DNA from 3 places in the Cellulomonas sp. Root137 genome. Region 3 is predicted to be linked to each of the others. Evidence: riboswitches for the same ligand, from Rfam matches in the RefSeq annotation. Region 3 holds a riboswitch; each other region holds the start of a gene.

What was found. Region 3 has a riboswitch for S-adenosylmethionine ahead of ASD18_RS15765 (LLM class flavin-dependent oxidoreductase). Riboswitches for the same ligand answer to the same signal wherever they lie in the genome.
Region 1: linked by a shared signal. The riboswitch ahead of ASD18_RS02180 (methylenetetrahydrofolate reductase) and the one ahead of ASD18_RS15765 (LLM class flavin-dependent oxidoreductase) in region 3 are both predicted to bind S-adenosylmethionine.
Region 2: linked by a shared signal. The riboswitch ahead of ASD18_RS06140 (aminotransferase class V-fold PLP-dependent enzyme) and the one ahead of ASD18_RS15765 (LLM class flavin-dependent oxidoreductase) in region 3 are both predicted to bind S-adenosylmethionine.

Annotation. Positions count from the first base shown of each region.
Region 1 is NZ_LMFG01000001.1:459,310-465,080, forward strand. Features, by position in the region: gene ASD18_RS02155 (ABC transporter permease) at 1-299, opposite strand, end outside; gene ASD18_RS02160 (ATP-binding cassette domain-containing protein) at 299-1,198, opposite strand; gene ASD18_RS02165 (TetR/AcrR family transcriptional regulator) at 1,281-2,417, shown strand; gene ASD18_RS02170 (DNA-3-methyladenine glycosylase I) at 2,486-3,088, shown strand; gene ASD18_RS02175 (hypothetical protein) at 3,161-3,376, shown strand; SAM riboswitch class I at 3,470-3,565, shown strand; gene ASD18_RS02180 (methylenetetrahydrofolate reductase) at 3,633-4,670, shown strand; gene metE (5-methyltetrahydropteroyltriglutamate--homocysteine S-methyltransferase) at 4,676-5,771, shown strand, end outside.
Region 2 is NZ_LMFG01000001.1:1,273,521-1,279,291, forward strand. Features, by position in the region: gene ASD18_RS06110 (GNAT family N-acetyltransferase) at 1-113, shown strand, start outside; gene ASD18_RS06115 (hypothetical protein) at 41-421, opposite strand; gene ASD18_RS06120 (pyridoxamine 5'-phosphate oxidase family protein) at 515-997, shown strand; gene ASD18_RS06125 (DUF1345 domain-containing protein) at 1,002-1,610, opposite strand; gene ASD18_RS06130 (O-succinylhomoserine sulfhydrylase) at 1,631-2,827, opposite strand; gene ASD18_RS06135 (rhodanese-like domain-containing protein) at 2,887-3,300, opposite strand; SAM riboswitch class I at 3,296-3,411, opposite strand; SAM riboswitch class IV at 3,530-3,644, shown strand; gene ASD18_RS06140 (aminotransferase class V-fold PLP-dependent enzyme) at 3,693-5,081, shown strand; gene ASD18_RS06145 (fasciclin domain-containing protein) at 5,313-5,771, shown strand, end outside.
Region 3 is NZ_LMFG01000003.1:148,556-154,326, forward strand. Features, by position in the region: gene ASD18_RS15750 (ABC transporter substrate-binding protein) at 1-307, opposite strand, end outside; gene ASD18_RS15755 (hypothetical protein) at 692-1,240, opposite strand; gene ASD18_RS15760 (GNAT family N-acetyltransferase) at 1,237-1,725, opposite strand; SAM riboswitch class IV at 1,856-1,976, shown strand; gene ASD18_RS15765 (LLM class flavin-dependent oxidoreductase) at 2,231-3,385, shown strand; gene ASD18_RS15770 (NtaA/DmoA family FMN-dependent monooxygenase) at 3,385-4,764, shown strand; gene ASD18_RS15775 (ABC transporter substrate-binding protein) at 4,800-5,771, shown strand, end outside.

The DNA.
Region 1 (5,771 bases), on a different contig from region 3:
AACCGGTCGATGATGCCGCCGGTCATGTCGCTGGCGACGTCGACGGCCGTCGTCGACGAGCCGTAGCCCGCGGTGAGCAGGACGATCCCGGGGACCACCCAGTTCACGTAGTCGCCCCCGGTCTGGATGGCGCCGCCGAACACGTAGACGAACAGGAGCAGCAGGATCACCGGGAGCATCACCGCCATGAGGACGGTGTCGAGCTGGCGCAGCGACCGGCGGATGCACCGACCGATCAGCGCGGTCGTGTCGTGCGCGGTCCAGCCGAGGGCCGGAGGTGCAGGGGCGAGCGTGGTCATCAGGACTCCCGGGAGGCGACGAGGACGGGTTCGGTGGACCGGCCGGTCAGGGTGAGGAAGACGTCGTCGAGCGTGGGGGAGCGGACCTCCCAGTGCTCGACGTCGATCCCCCGGCGCTCGACGTCGGCGAGGATCCGCCGCACGTCGGGCACGGACCCGTCCGTGACGATGCGCTCCTCGGTGCCGTCCTTGAGCCGCAGCTCGACGTGCGCCGAGCCGACCGCCCGCTTGAGCTCGCGCGCGGTGCCGTCCGCGATCACCCGGCCGTGGTCGATGACGGCCACGCGGTCGGCCAGCTGGTCGGCCTCCTCGAGGTACTGCGTGGTGAGCAGGACGGTGGTGCCCGACGCGACCACGGAGCGGATGACGTCCCAGAGGTCGTTCCGGCTGCGCGGGTCGAGGCCGGTGGTCGGCTCGTCGAGGAACACCACCTGCGGCCGGGAGAGGAGACCCACGGCCAGGTCGAGGCGCCGCCGCATCCCGCCGGAGTACGTCTTGACCACGCGCTTGCCCGCGTCGGTGAGGTCGAACAGCTCGAGCAGCTCGGCGCTACGGGTGCGCACCTCGGCGCGCCCCAGGTGCGCGAGCCTCGCCATGAGGTGCAGGTTCTCGGTGCCCGTCAGCAGGTCGTCGACCGCCGCGAACTGCCCGGTGAGGCTGATGGCCGCCCTGACCTGCGCCGGCTGACGCACCACGTCCACGCCGGCGACGTGCGCGGTGCCGCCGTCGGGCTTCAGGAGCGTGGACAGGATGCGCACCGTCGTGGTCTTGCCGGCGCCGTTGGGGCCGAGCAGGGCGAGCACCTCCCCCTTGCCGACGTCGAGGTCGACGCCGTCGAGCACGGTCAGGTCGCCGTAGGACTTGCGCAGCCCCCGGGCGACGACGACAGAAGCAGTCATCGCAACTCTCGCTTTCTGTGTATGGCGTAAACTGTGTGTGTACTTCATACACACTTGTAGGATCACGGGTCAAGGAGGTGCCGTGGACGACGACGAGGCACGTGAGGCCGAGGAGGCCCGCCGCGAGGCCGAGCTGCTGCGACGCGACCGCGAGAAGGCCGAGCGGGCCGAGGCCAAGGCGGCCGAGCGCGCCAGGCGCGACCTCGAGAAGGCCGACCGGGACGCTCGCAAGGAGGTCGAGCGTCGCGAGCGCGACCGGCTGAAGGCGCTGCAGGACGCCGCCAAGGAGGAGGAGCGCCGGCGCAAGGAGCAGGAGCGCGCCGCTCAGCAGGCGGTCAAGGAGGCGGCCCGGCAGCTCCGGGAGGCCGAGAAGGCGCAGCGTGCCGCGGCCCTGGCCCAGCAGCAGGCCGCGCGCGAGGCGGAGAAGGCGCGCCGGCACGCCGTGCGCGTCGCCGGCTCCGAGGGCGCGCCGATGGACCTCCCACCCGGGATCGCCGTCCTGTGGCGCACACCGGCGCCCGGCCGACCCGGACCCCGGCCGGGCCTCACGCTCGAGCAGATCGCCGACGCCGGCATCGCGCTGGCCGACGCCGAGGGGATCGAGTCGGTCTCCATGGCCCGGCTCGCCGAGTCGCTCGGGTTCACCACGATGTCGCTCTACCGGTACGTCTCGTCCAAGGACGAGGTGCTCAGTCTGATGTCCGACCGGGCGTCGGGGCGGCCGCCCGTGCTCGGGCCCGAGGTGGGCGGCTGGCGGGAACGGCTCGAGCTGGTCCTCGCCGTCCAGCAGCCGATCCTGCGCGCGCACCCGTGGCTGGCGCGCGCGTCCGCGGTCCTGCACGCGGTCGGGCCCGGGCGGCTCGCCTGGATGGAGGCGATGCTCTCGGCGCTCGACGGCACCCCGCTGACGGAGCACCAGAAGGTGGGAGCCATCGGCCTGCTCGCCTCGCACACCCTGGACCAGCTGCGGATCGGCGAGGAGCTGAGCGGCGCCGGGCGCACCGCGGCCGTCGGCACCACCGCCGGGGGAGCCCTGCCGCCGGACCTGGGAGAGCTCATCACGATGCTCGCCTCCCCGGACGAGCACCCCACACTGCGCCGGGCAGCGAACGCGGGGGCCTTCTCCTTCCCGGAGGACGCGCCCGAGGACGACCAGCTGGACTTCGGCACCGTGCTCATCCTCGACGGGATCGAGAGGCTCATCGCCCTGGCCTCGTGAGCCGCCCACAGCCCCATCGCGTGCACAGGCGGCGCCCACTTGTCAGCCCCGCCGGGCAGACTCGACGCATGACCTCGCCCGACGTCCCGCTCACCGGCCGCTGCTTCGGCGACGGCACCCCGCTGTACGAGCAGTACCACGACGAGGAGTGGGGCAAGCCCGTCCACGACGAGCACGCCCTCTACGAACGGCTCGCCCTGGAGGGCTTCCAGTCGGGCCTCGCGTGGATCACGATCCTGCGCAAGAGGCCCGCGTTCCGCACGGCGTTCGCGGACTTCGACCCGGAGGTGGTCGCGGAGTTCGGTGACGAGGACGTGGCCCGCCTGATGGCCGACGCCGGCATCGTGCGCAACCGCGCCAAGATCGAGGCGACGATCGCCAACGGCCGCGCCCTGCGCGAGCTGCACGCGGCGGGACGCACGCTCGACGAGGTGCTCTGGTCGCACGCGCCCGACCGGACGGGGTACCAGCGCCCCGCCGGCTGGGCCGGGGTGCCCGCGCAGACGCCGGAGAGCCGCGCGCTGGCCAAGGAGCTGAAGTCGCTCGGGTTCCGGTTCGTCGGCCCGGTCACCGCCTACGCGGCGATGCAGGCGTGCGGGGTCGTCGACGACCACCTGGCCACGTGCCCGTCGGCGTGGGGCTCCGCCGGCACCGGAGCGCTCGCCGGGTGAGATTTGCTTCTGGCGGGTGATCGTGCGGGCCGCCCTCTCGGCACCGCGCGCCCTGCGGACTACAGTGCCGCCATGACGGAGATGCCCGACCCCGACGTTCGGCGTGATGCCGCGCGCGCGGCGGCCGAGGCGCTGACGGACAACGTCGTCCCCGACGCAGAGATCCTCGAGGCCGTCCAGGTCGGGCTGCTGTCCGTCCCGGCCGGCTCGCCGAACTCGTGGTTCGACGTCCCGTCCCAGCGCAGCCGCATGCGCTCCTCGAACCTGGTCCCGCGCCGCCCGCACTAGACGGCCGCCGAACCAGGCATGCTCCCGCGGACGGCGACGTCTCACGGGTCGATCACTGTTGCCCAGCATGTGATCTGCGGACTACCATCGCGCCTACCATCCAGAGCGGCCGAGAGACCTGGCTCGACGACGCCGCAGCAACCCCCCTCCTCGCGAGGGTGTGGGTGCTTCCGCCAGGGGCGATGGAGTGAGTCATGCCCCCACAGGACACGTGTCCCCGCACCACCGCGGTGCCGACGACCCGGCCGGTCGCGCCGTGAGCGCAGCCGTGGCTGAGCCCCGCACCCCCGGGCTGCACACCGCGACCGCCCGGCGGGCGCAGAACGCGAACGACCGCCCGACGATCTCGTTCGAGCTCTTCCCGCCCCGGAACCCCGATGCGGCTCCGCGCCTGTGGGCCACCATCCGCGAGCTCGAGTCGGTGCACCCCGACTTCGTCTCGGTCACCTACGGCGCCTCGGGCAAGACCCGGGTCACCACGCGCGCGCTGGTCCGCCGCCTCCTGCAGGAGACGTCGCTCAACCCGATCGCCCACCTGACCTGCGTCGGCACCTCGCGCGAGGAGATCACGACGATCGTCGGGGAGTTCCTCGACGAGGGCCTGCGGTCGTTCCTCGCCCTGCGGGGTGACCCGCCCACCGACCAGAGCGACTGGCAGGCACACCCGGACGGCCTGCAGACCGCGGGCGAGCTGGTCGAGCTCCTGCGCGAGATCGAGGCGCAGCGGTGCCTGGACAGCCCGTCGCAGGCGGTGCGGGCGCGCGTGCGACCCCTGTCCGTCGCGGTCGCGGCGTTCCCGCGGGGCAACCACGCCACGGGCGGCACACGCGCGCAGGACGTCGCGTCGCTGCTGGCCAAGCAGCAGGCGGGTGCGGACTTCGCGATCACGCAGGTGTTCTTCGACGCGGACGACTATCTCGGTATCGTCGCGGAGGCCCGTGAGGCCGGCGTGACCATCCCGATCATCCCGGGCATCATCCCGACCACCGACCCGGCCCGGCTGCTGCGCGTGCAGGAGCTGACCGGCGTCCCGGTACCGAAGGACCTGATCGACCTGCTCGGATCCGCCGACGACGAGCTCGACCGTCATCGGCGGGGCATCCGGGCCAGCGTCGACCTGGTCAACGGCGTCCTGGACGGCGGCGCACCCGGCGTCCACCTCTACACGTTCAACCAGCACCACGCCGCACTTGACCTGCTCGAGGGTGCACACCTCGACGGCGGAGCTCGGACAGCTCCCGACCTGGCCAGCTGGCCGCAGGACACGGCACCCGCCCGACCCCCGAGGGACTGAACCACATGACCGAGAACAGCCCGAAGTTTCCCGCCAGCTCCGTGCTCGGCTACCCCCGCATCGGCCCGCGCCGCGAGCTGAAGAAGGCCCTCGAGGCGTTCTGGGCCGGTCGCACGACGGCCGACGAGGTCGAGGCGACCGCCGCCGAGCTGCGCCGCCGCACCCGCACGCGGCTGGCCGAGCTCGGCCTGGCCACCGACGTGCCGGCGATCCCGAGCGCGTTCTCGTTCTACGACCAGGTGCTCGACGCCACCGCCGTGGTCGGTGCGGTGCCGGCCCGCTTCGCGGACGTCGTCGGCGCCGACGGCGCCCTCGACCTGGCCGGGTACTCGACCGTGGCGCGCGGCCGCGGCGACGACCTGCCGCTCGAGATGACCAAGTGGTTCGACACCAACTACCACTACCTGGTCCCCGAGATCGGCCCGGAGACCACCTTCCGCTACGCGAGCACCCGCCCGGTGCGCGAGTTCACCGAGGCCCTCGCGGACGGCGTCCTCACGCGTCCGGTCATCGTCGGCCCGGTCACGTACCTCGCGCTGGCCAAGGCCACCGAGGACGCCCCCGAGGGCTTCGCCCCGATCGACCGCCTGGCGGACCTGCTGCCGGTCTACGCCGAGCTGCTCAAGGACCTCGCCGCCGCGGGTGCCACCTGGGTGCAGCTGGAGGAGCCCGCGCTGGTCTCCGACTCCGTCGCCGTCCCGGCCGAGCAGCTGCTCGCGTCCGTCATCGAGGCGTACCGCGCCCTGGCCACCGAGCTGACCCGCCCGGAGCGCCCGGCCATCCTGGTCGCGGCCCCCTACGGCGACCTCGGCGCGGCGTTCCCGGTCCTCGCCGCCACGGACGTCGAGGCCATCGGCATCGACCTGGTCCGCGGCCACGCGCCGGCCGAGTCGGTCCCCGGCCTGTCCACCAAGACGCTGGTCGCCGGCGTGATCGACGGCCACAACATCTGGCGCGCGGACCTGGACGCCAAGCTGGCCGTCCTGGAGCAGCTCGAGGGCCTCGGCGCCGCCGCCGTCACGGTCGGCACGTCGACGTCCCTGTTCCACGTGCCGCACACGCTCACGGACGAGCCGAACCTCGACGAGACCCTGAAGACCT
Region 2 (5,771 bases), on a different contig from region 3:
TCCGCCAGCCCGAGGCCGTCACGCTCTACCTGTCCGCCGGCTACCGCCCGGTCGTCCCCTTCTTCCCGTACGACGGCGACTTCTTGTCGCTCTGGATGGCCAAGGACGTCTGAGCGCGCACCCGCGCGATCTCGGCGAACCGCATCCACTCGTCCTCCGCCGAGGCCGGCAGCGCCACCCAGTCGTAGAACAGCCGCCCGCTGTCGCCCGGGGACCACACGGTCGCACCGGGCAGTGCCAGTGCTTCCGCGTGCTCCGGACTGTCGCGCCCGAGCTTCACCGCGAGCCGGTCGTCGCCGATGTGCGCGGCGAACATGGTCGACCCGACCTTGAGGATGGGGCGGCCCATCATCTGCGCGCGGGTGGCGCCGCGGGCCACCAGGTCGTCGGCGATCGCCTCGTAGTCGGACTCCTCCGTCATCCCCCGAGCATGCAGCATCCCTCCGACATGCCTACGGTGGCCGGGCCGCCGCGGTCAGCAGCCCCGCGAGCGCGCGCAGGGCGAGGAGGACCGATGACGCAGGACGACGAGCGGGCCACGGTGGCCGCACTGATCAAGGACGCGAAGATCGCGATGCTCACCACGGTCGCCGCCGACGGCTCGCTGGTGAGCCGTCCGATGGGCGTGCAGGACGTGGACTTCGACGGCGACCTCTGGTTCTTCGCCGACGCCGACAGCCACAAGGTGCACGAGATCGAGGCGGGCAGCCCGGCGAACGCGGCGTTCGCGGACGCGACCGCGTGGGTCTCGTTCTCCGGTCCCGCGGAGGTGGTCCGCGACGTCGCCAAGAACCGGGAGCTGTGGGGCGCGACGGCGGAGGCGTGGTTCCCCGACGGACCCGAGACCCCCGGCCTGGTCCTCGTCGTGGTGCACGGGGAGACCGCCGAGTACTGGCACGCCAAGGGTGGCCGGCTGACCACCGCGTTCAGCCTGGTCAAGGCCAAGCTGACCGGCGAGCGCTACGACGGCGGCGAGAACGAGACGGTCCGGCTCTGAGCCGTCACATCGACGCGACGAGGTTGACCAGCAGCGCGATGATCACGGTGCCGAACAGGTAGCTGAGCAGCGCGTGGACCAGCGCGGTGCGGCGCATGGCCGACGACCCGAGGTCGGTGTCGGAGATCGCGAAGCTCATCCCCACGGTCACCGCGACGTACGCGAAGTCGGTGTACCGCGGCGGCTCGGTCATGTGGAAGTCGATCCCGCGGGCGCCGTCGGTGAGGTACATCCGCGCGTACCGCAGGGCGAAGACCGTGTGGATGGCTGCCCACGACGCGAGCACGCTGGTCAGCACGGCGACGGTCGGCAGCAGCTGGCCGATCTCCTTGTCGACGAGCACGAGCACGACCCCGACCAGGGTCACGAGCGCCGCGGCGACCACCACGACGTGCGCGCCGAACCGGGTGGGCTCCTCCCGCGTCGCGTGCGACGCGGTGTCGTCGGGACCCATGGGACCGACGACGCCCCAGGTCCAGACGACGAACACCGCGGCGACTGTCGCCCACGCGGCGAGCACCGACGCGACCGACGTCCAGCCGATCACCGTGCCGACCACGAGGCCGGCGACCACCCCGACGAGCAGCCTGACCAGCGACGACGACGCGCTCATGCCGTCAGTGTGGCGCAGCGTCAGTCGTCGAGGGTGCCCAGCGCCTGGGTGAGGTCGTCGATCAGGTCGGCGGGGTCCTCGAGGCCCACGGAGAGCCGGATGGTCGACTCGGCGATCCCCACCGCGGCACGTCCCTCGGGTCCGAGCTTGCGGTGCGTCGTCGTCGCGGGGTGCGTGACCATCGACTTGGCGTCGCCGAGGTTGTTCGAGATGTCCACGATCCGCAGCGCGTCGAGCACGCCGAACGTGACCTTCTTGGTGACGTCCGGCGTCGACCCGTCGGGCACCGCGAGGTTGAACGTCACGACGGTCCCGCCGCCCGACTGCTGCGCGAGGGCGAGCTCGTGCTGCGGGTGCGACGGCAGGTACGGGTAGCGGACCAGCGAGACTCCCGGCTGCTGCTCGAGCCAGGTCGCGACCTGCAGGGCCGACGCCGTCTGGTGCCGCACGCGCAGCGACAGCGTCTCCAGCCCTTTGAGCAGCACCCACGCGTTGAACGCCGACAGCGACGGCCCGGTGTTCCGGATGAGGGTCTGGACCGGACCGTGGATGTACTGGTCGGTGCCCAGGATCGCCCCGCCGAGCACGCGCCCCTGACCGTCGATGTGCTTGGTCGCGGAGTACACGATGACGTCCGCGCCCAGCTCCAGCGGCCGCGACAGCACGGGGGTGGCGAACACGTTGTCGACGATCACCGTGGCGCCCGCGGCGTGCGCGAGCCGGCTGACCGCGGCGATGTCGACCAGGTCCTGCATCGGGTTGGACGGCGTCTCGAAGAACACCACGTCCGCCGGGGTGGAGAGCGCCTCCTCCCACTGCGACAGCTCGTGGCCGTCGACGTAGTCGGTGCGCACGCCCCACTTGGCCAGGATCTCCTCGAAGATCACGACGGTGGACCCGAACAGCGCGCGCGCGGAGACGATGCGCGACCCCGACTGCACGATCGCGGCGATCGACGTGAACACCGCCGACATGCCCGACGCCGTGGCGAACGCGGCCTCGGCGCCCTCGAGCAGGCGCAGGCGCTCCTCGAAGGTGGACACGGTCGGGTTGCCGTAGCGGGAGTACAGGAAGCGGTCGGCCTCTCCGGCGAACGCGGCCTCGGCCTCGGCGGCGGCGGAGTAGACGTAGCCCTGCGTGAGGAACAGCGCCTCGGACGTCTCGTTGAACTGCGACCGCACCAGGCCGCCGCGGACGGCGAGCGTGTCCGGGCGCAGGTCGGTGCGCGGGGTGCGGCGGTCGTCCCAGTCGGCAGGCCCGGGGACGCGCCGGTCGCTCACGCCTGCCGCCAGGGGAGCCCTGCCGCGCGCCAGCCGGAGTGGCCGCGGTGGCCGTCGGTACCGACGTCGCCCTCGAAGCCCTCGAGCACGTTGTAGGCCGGGCCCAGCCCGGCGGCGGTGGCGGCCTGCGCGGCGGCGACGGAGCGCACGCCCGAGCGGCACAGGAACACGACGGGCCGTCCCGCCGCGACGCCGGCGTCGGCCAGCTGCTTGAGGAACTGCGGGTTCGGGCGCCCGGACGGGTACGACACCCACTCGACCAGCGCGGCCCGGCCGTCGATCGGGGCCGAGTCGGGGATGCCCACGTAGCGCCACTCGGCGTCGGTGCGGACGTCGACGAGCACCGCGCTCTCGTCGGACGTCAACAGGTCCCAGGCCTGCTGGGGGGTCAGGTCGCCGGCGTAGCTCATCGAGGTCCTCGTCTCATCGGTCCTGGCGGTAGCACCCTCGGCCGGGCACACGGTGCCCGCGGGTTGCTGCGGCGTCGTCGAGCCAGATCTCTCAGCCGCTCTGGATGGTGGCCGTGATGCTACGCGCGGCGGCGCCCTCCTTCCAAGTGGTGGACAAGGCGTCCCGGTGGGCGAGACGAAGTCGGCGGCGCGTTGACAGCCACCGGGAGGTGCCGGGACCCTCGTTGCAGGTCATGAGCGCCAGCGTCAAGCCCCGGCTCGCTGGCCGGCAACCCTCCTCCGCGGTGGGGTGCCCCGGGTGACGACCTGGCCGCGTCCCGTCCGGGGCTCGGCAAGCGCGGGGTTCCACCTTCTCGACGGGTGTTCCCCCGGAACGTGTCGGAGGACCCACCATGACTGTCACCGCCGAGCGCCTCTCGTGTGCGACCGAGGTGAGCGCCCTGCTCCCCGTGGTCGGCGGCACCACCACCGTCCCGCTCGTGGACGGCACGCACCGCGTCTACGCCAACCTCGACTACGCGGCCAGCGCCCCGGCGCTCGAGGCCGTCGCGGCGCGCGTCACCGAGGTGCTGCCGCTGTACGCGTCCGTGCACCGCGGCGCCGGGTACCTGTCCCAGGTGTCCACCGCGCTGTACGAGTCCGCGCGCCAGACCATCGCGCGGTTCGTGGACGCCCGTCCCGACGACGTCGCGATCATCACGCGCAACACGACCGACTCGCTCAACCTGCTGGCCGGGGTCGTCCCGCCGGGGGGCCGCGTGCTGGTGCTGGACGTCGAGCACCACGCCAACCTGCTGCCCTGGGTGCAGTCCTCCGAGCGGCACGGCAACCGGACCACCATCCTGCCGATCGCGTCGACCGTCGCCGGGACCCTCGACGCGCTGCGCGACGAGCTCGCCCGCCAGCCGTACGCGCTGGTCACGATCACGGGTGCGTCGAACGTGACGGGGGAGGCGCTGCCGATCGACCAGGTCGTCGCGCTCGCCCACGCCGAGGGCGCCCGCGTGGCCGTCGACGGTGCTCAGCTGGTCCCGCACCGCGGCTTCTCGCTGGCCGACACCGACGCCGACTACGTGGCGTTCTCCGGGCACAAGACGTACGCGCCGTTCGGTGCGGGGGCGCTCGTCGGCCGCCGCGACTGGCTCGACACGGGTACGCCGTACCTCGCAGGGGGAGGTGCGGTGCGCGACGTGCGGGCCGATCGGACGGTCTGGCAGCCGGCGCCGGCGCGGCACGAGGCCGGGTCGCCCAACGTGCTCGGCGCGATCGCGCTCGCGGAGGCCTGCGACCAGCTCGCGGCCCTGCCGGCCGGGGCGCTCGCCGCGCACGAGGAGGCGCTGCGCGAGCGCCTGGTCGAGGGGCTGTCGGCCATCGACGGCGTCGAGATCGCGCGCATCTGGCCGGACTCCGCGGCACCGGTCGGCGTCCTCACGTTCACCGTGCCGGACCACGACCCGGGCCTGGTCGCCGCGTACCTCGCCGCGGAGCACGGGATCGGGGTCCGCGACGGCCGCTTCTGCGCGCACCCGCTGCTGGCCCACCTGGGCGCGTCGAACGGCGCCATCCGCGCGTCGGTCGGCGTCGGCACCACCAGCGAGGCGGTCGATCGTCTGGTCACCGCCCTGACGGAGTACCTCGCCACGGGTCCGGCCGTCCGCTACGAGGTGGTCGACGGCTGCTGGGCCGTGGTCGACGACACCCGCCCGCTGCTCGCGGTCCACGGCCTGGACCACCTCGCGGCGACGGCCGCCGCGGCGTGCGGACCGGCCCTGGACGACTGACCCGTCCCGCCCCGGCGGGCTACCCAGCGCTCACTTCGGCAGTTCGCGTCGAGCTCGGAAGTTCCAGCTGCCGAAGTCGACTGCACCTGCCGAAGTCGCGCTCGGGGGCCTGACGGGCCGCGGGTGCATCCGGGCGCGGGGGAACGGACGAAGAGGACACAGGGCGCCCTCCGGGTGCCCGCGCGGTGCGGCGCTGGGCGTCGGCCGCGACCGTCGTCCGTAGGAGCCACCATGAGGATCCGTCGCACGCTCTCCACCCTCGTCGCCGCCGGCCTGGTCGCCGGAGCCGGGGTCGCCCTGGCGCCCGCCGCGAGCGCCGCGCCCACCGGGACGTCGAGCCTGGCCGCCCTGCTCGCCTCGGACGGGGACACCTTCGACCGCAACTGGTACGACTTCGACATCCTCGACCAGGCCGTCGGTGCGGTGCTCGCCGCCAAGCCGACCAGCCCCGTCGCCGTGCTGGCCGACGGCACCGTCCCGCTCACCGCGTTCGTCCCCACGGACCGCGCGTTCCAGCTGCTGGCCAAGGACCTGACCCACCGCTGGTACGGCACCGAGGAGAAGGTGCTCACCGCGCTCGCGGGTGCGGTCGGCATCGACGCGATCGAGCAGGTGCTGCTGTACCACGTGGTCGCGGGCGCGACGATCGACTCGGGCACCGCGCTGGCCAGCGACAACGCCGTCCTCACC
Region 3 (5,771 bases):
GCGCCTCGACGGCGGCCGGGCCGGCGTTGAAGATCGAGGTGGTGAGCTTCGTGTCGCCGAGCGCCTCCTGGTAGGTGCCGTCGTCGACCCCCACGAGGGCCACGGCGTGCGTCAGGTTGGCGAAGTAGCCGAGGCGCAGCTCGGGTGCCTCGGCGCCGGCGGTCGAGGCGGCAGACGGGTCGGTGCCGGCGTCGGCGGTCGTGTCGTCGGCCGCGGACGAGGAGCAGGCCGCGAGGGACGCGGCGAGTCCGGCGGCAAGCAGGACGCGGAGGGCGGAGGCGGTGCGGCGTGCGGGACGGGCGGTCATGTCAGGTCCTTGAGGGTCGCGAAGGGCGGGCGGGCGGTCGTCATCGACGACATCGCGGCGCCGGCTCGGTCCGCGAGGGCCGGGCGACAGAGAGCTGGGTGGACGCCATGAGGGCGTTTCCTCCGCGGGGGACGGGGGTGGTGGCACGCGCGTCACGCCGTGGGCCGTCGCAGATGGACGGGGGCCGGGCGTCGAACGCTCGGCCGAGGACGGGGGCCGCGTTCAGACGTTCCGCGGACAGCAGGGGCGCGCGGAAGCCATGACGACGTGACAGCACGTCGAGGCGGCGCGGCGGGTCTGCATGGGACGAGGATGACCGTCCCGGAGCCTGGGCAACAGGACCGTCTCTTATTGTGGACACAGCTGGTCGGAATACGAGACTCTTCAGCCGCGCACGTCGAGCCCCGCGTCCCACCCCGGTGCACGTCCGCCGGGGGGCGGGGCGCAGGCGTCGAGGAGACCCGCCTCGGCGAGCACCCAGGAGACCACGGAGTTCGAGCTCCACATGTCCCGGGCCGGTCCCACCGCGCGGCCCCACGTCAGTCGCGGCACGTGCGGGACGGCGGCGAGCACGGCCTCGACGGCCTCGCGGCGGTCACTCACCACGGTGGCACCGTGCCCCGTGGGGCCGGGCGGTCGGGTGTACCGGATCTCGTAGCGGAAGAACGGCAACCAGCCGAGCCAGCGCGAGCCGACCGGGCCGGTGGCGACGACCTCGCGAGTGGCCCGGCCCCACGTGGGTGTCATCTCGACCACGAGCGGGCGGCCGTCCACCACGAGCTCCAGGGCGCCGTGGTAGAGCGTCCGCGCAGGCCGATGCTCCCGAGCGGCAGCGGCCACCTCCCACCAGTGGCTCGTCCGGACGGCCACGTGCCCGCCCTCACCGACGACCGCCCAGGAGACCGCCACCTGCCATCGCGGTGAGGCAGTCACGGCCGCGTCGGGAGCGTGAGCGCGTAGAACGCGCTGTGCGGGTCCGGTACGTAGTCCGCGAACGGCGGGCACGCGACGAACCCGGCCCGTTCGTAGAGGCGGCGGGCGGGTGCGAAGTAGTCCTGCGTCCCCGTCTCCAGGTGCACGGTGCGGAGGCCTCGCTCCGCCGCCGCGCCCAGGACGTGCGCGAGCATCGCCGCCCCGATCCCTCGGCCCCGTGCGGCGGCGCTGGTCCGCATGGACTTGAGCTCGCCGTCCGTCGGGCCGAGCTGCTTGAGGGCGGCGCAGCCGAGCAGGCTGCCGTCGGCGGCGCGGGCGGTCCAGAACGTGATGCCGGGGGCCGCGAGCGCCGAGGGGTCGAGCGCGTGCACCGACTCGGCCGGCGAGGTCGCGTACATGTCCGCGAGGTGCTCCCCGAGCAGGCCGAGTACGTCGGGGCGAGTCGGGTCGTCGGTGCCGATCGTCACGTCGGTGGTCGTGCCCATGCGTGCGCGTGCTCCCTTGCCGGTGGTGGAGACGCCCATCCTCGCACCGGACGGATCCGTCCCACCATCTGGACTTTCGGCGCGGACCATTGACACGCCGACGACCTATGCCTACTTTCCCGACCTGTTAGGTCATGAATTCCAGCGACAAGCCCCGGCTTGCTGGGTGGCAACCCTCCTGCGTGTGGGGTGCCCCGGGTGACGACCTGGTCCTGCGCGAGCGTCCTGCTCGTGCCCGACAACGACGCAGCGCCCGCCAGGCGGGTACGAAGGGACGCACGATGAGCTCGGACCGACGGCCGACGACGGCTCTCTGGATCCTGCGCCCGTGCTGTCCCGGCGCCTGTTGTCGCTGACGACACCTCCCGCCTGGCCGGCCCCGACCGGCACCTGAGCGACTGAGCCGCGGTACCCGCGCCGCTCGACACACCTACGCCTGCACCCCCGTGCGCCGCAGCCTCCTGCGCCGGGGCGCGCCCTGACGACCCAGAACGGAACCTTCCCCATGGCACTTCCGGTGACCCCCCGCCAGCTGCACCTCGGTGTCGACCTCAGCGACGCCGGCGCGCACCCCGCCGCCTGGCGGACCCACGGCTCGCAGGCGCAGCGACTGTTCGACGCCGAGCGGCTCCAGCACCTCGTCGAGGTCGCCCAGCGGGGCACGCTCGACCTCGTCGTGCTCGACGACTCGTTCTCGTTGCAGCCGTCCCGGTCCACCACGCTGCGCGGCCGGCTCGACGCCGCGCTCGTCGCCGCGCGCCTGGCGCCGCGGTCGCGGGGCATCGGCCTGGTGCCGACGGTCGCGACGACGCACACCGAGCCGTTCCACGTGTCGAAGGCGATCGCGACGATCGACCACGTCAGCGGCGGTCGGGCGGCGTGGCAGGTGAGCTGGACCGACGACGAGCAGGACGCGACGCACGTGGGCCGAGGCCCGGCTCTCACCGAGGCGGGGGCCGTCGCGGAGGCCGAGGAGGCCGTGGAGGTGGTCACCGCGCTCTGGGACAGCTGGGAGGACGACGCGGAGATCCGCGACCAGGCCACGCACCGGTTCGTCGACCGGGCCAGGCTGCACTACGTCGAGCACGACGGTGTGCACTTCGCGGTCAAGGGTCCGTCGATCACCCCCCGTCCGCCGCAGGGGCAGCCGCCGATCGTGGTGCGCGTCGGCTCGGAGGCGTCGTTCGGCCTGGCCGCGCGGCACGCCGACGTGGTCCGGATCAGCGCGACCGACCGCGACGAGGCACTCGACCTGCGGCTCCGGCTGCGGGCCGCTGCGGCGGCGGCCGGTCGCGAGCCGGGCGACCTGCGGGTGCTCGTCGACGCGTTCGTGGTCATCGGCCCGGACCGTGCGAGCGCTCGCGCCCGGCTCGACCTGCTCACCGAGCTCGAGGGCGTCGAGTGGGACACCGGCTCCCTCACGCACGTCGGGACGGCACGGGACCTCGCCGAGACCTTCCTCGACTGGTCCGCGGTCGGGGCGGCCGACGGGTTCGTCGTGCGGCCGGCCTCGCTGCACACGGACCTCGACGTCCTCGTCGACAGTGTCGTCCCGCTCCTGCGGGACGCACGGGCGTTCCGGGATCGCTACACCGGTCCGACGTTGCGCGACCAGCTGGGCCTTGCCCGACCGGTCAACCGCTACGCGGCGATCGCCTGATGGGCGCCCGCAAGCAGATCCACCTCGGCGTCCACTTCCCGGGCGTCAACAACACCACCGTGTGGAGCGACCCGCGGTCCGGCAGCCAGATCGACTTCACGTCGTTCGAGCACCTGGCCCGGCGCGCCGAGGAGGCGAAGCTCGACTTCTTCTTCCTCGCCGAGGGGCTGCGGCTGCGCGAGCACAAGGGCCAGATCCACGACCTGGACGTGATGGGCCGGCCCGACACGCTGCCCGTGCTGGCGGCGCTCGCCGCGGTGACCGACCGCCTCGGGCTCGCCGGGACGATCAACACGACCTTCAACGAGCCGTGGGAGCTGGCCCGCCAGTTCGCGACGCTGGATATCCTCAGCGGCGGGCGTGCCGCGTGGAACCTCGTGACCAGCAGCGACGCCTTCACGGGCGAGAACTTCCGGCGCGGCGGGTTCCTCCCGCACGACGAGCGGTACGAGCGTGCGGCCGAGCTGGTCGCGGTCGCGCGGAAGCTGTGGGACTCGTGGGACGACGACGCGGTGATCGCCCACGCCGGCTCCGGGCAGTTCGTCCGGCCCGGCTCGGTCCACGAGGTGCGCCACGAGGGCAAGCACTTCCAGGTGCGCGGCGAGTTCACGACCCCGCGCGGCCCGCAGGGGCACCCCGTGCTGTTCCAGGCGGGCGACTCCTCGGACGGCCGTGACTTCGCGGCGGCCACCGCGGACGTCGTGTTCTCCGCGCACTCCACGTTCGAGGCGGGCCAGGCGTTCTTCACCGACGTCAAGGGCCGCCTGGCCGCGCACGGTCGGCGCCCGGAGGAGCTGCTGATCCTGCCGGCGACGACCGTGGTGCTGGGCGACAGCGCGCAGGACGCCGCCGAGCGGTCCCGCGAGATCCGGCTGCAACAGGTGCCGGGGCCGACGGCCATCGCGTTCCTCGAGCAGGTGTGGGGACGCGACCTCACCGACCACGACCCCGAGGGAGCTCTGCCGCGGATCGAGCCGGATGTGGAGAACCTCGACATCACCCGCGGGCGCGTCCGGCACGTCAAGGACCCGCGGAGCATCGCGGCCGCGTGGCGGGAGCTGGCCGACGCGAACGGCTGGTCGATCCGGCAGCTCGTCATCGAGGTGACGTCGCGCGGCGGGTTCGTCGGCACGGCCACGCAGGTGGCCGACGCGATCGACCGGCACGTGCAGGAGGACGCGTCGGACGGTTTCATCCTCGTCCCGCACCTGACCCCCGGCGGCCTGGACGACGTGCTCGACCAGGTGGTGCCGCTGCTCCAGGAGCGCGGCTCGTTCCGCACCGACTACGCGGGCACCACGCTGCGCGACCACCTCGGACTCACCCGCCCGGCGCCCCGCGCCACCCGCTCCACCGCCGACCGCGCACTCGTCGGCTGACCCCCACCTCTCCACCCAGAACGAAGGACCCCGCCATGCTCCGCTCGACCCGTGCCCGCTCGGCCGCCCTGGCCGCCCTCGTCGTCCCCGCGCTGTTCCTCACCGCCTGCGGCTCGGGCACGCCCGCCGCGTCGGACCCGTCCACCGCCGCCGGCGCGGAGGCCGCCGCCACCCCGGGTGGCACGCTGCGGTTCGCCCTCGGCGCCTCACCCAGCGGCGTCGACCCGCAGCAGGTCGGCTCCAACGTGAGCATCTACATCGCCCGTCAGCTCGCCGACTCGCTGACCGACCAGGACCCGGAGACCGGCGAGATCGTGCCGTGGCTGGCCGAGAGCTGGGACGTCAGCGACGACCTCACGCACTTCACGTTCCACCTGCGCGACGACGTCACGTTCTCGGACGGCACGCCCCTGACCGCCACGACGGTGAAGGCCAACTTCGACGCCCTCGTCGGCCCGCTCGCCGCAACCGCACCGCTCGCCGGCTCCTACCTCGCGGGCTACCAGGAGACGACGGTCGACGACGAGCACACGGTCACTGTCGTCTTCGGTGGCCCCAACGCGCAGTTCCTGCAGGCCACGTCCACCGTCTCGCTGGCGATCCTGTCCGACGCGACCGCGGCCGTGGACCCGGCGGCCCGGCTCCAGGGCGACGTCATCGGCTCCGGCCCGTTCACGCTGGAGACGTACACCCAGGACCAGGGCGCGACGATCGTCCGGCGGGACGGGTACGCGTGGCCGTCGGACGACTCCGAGAACCCCGGCGAGGCGTACCTCGACCAGATCGACTTCACGATCGTCCCCGAGTCGGGCGTGCGGTCGGGCGGGCTGGCCTCCGACCAGTTCGACGCCGTCGGCGACGTGCTGCCGCAGGACGTGCCGCAGGTGGAGGGCTCCGGCGGGTCGGTGCTGACGCGCACCAACCCCGGGGTGGCGTTCGTGCTCCAGCCGAACGTGAGCACCGGCCCGCTCGCCGACCCCGCCGTGCGCGCCGCGGTCCAGGTGGCG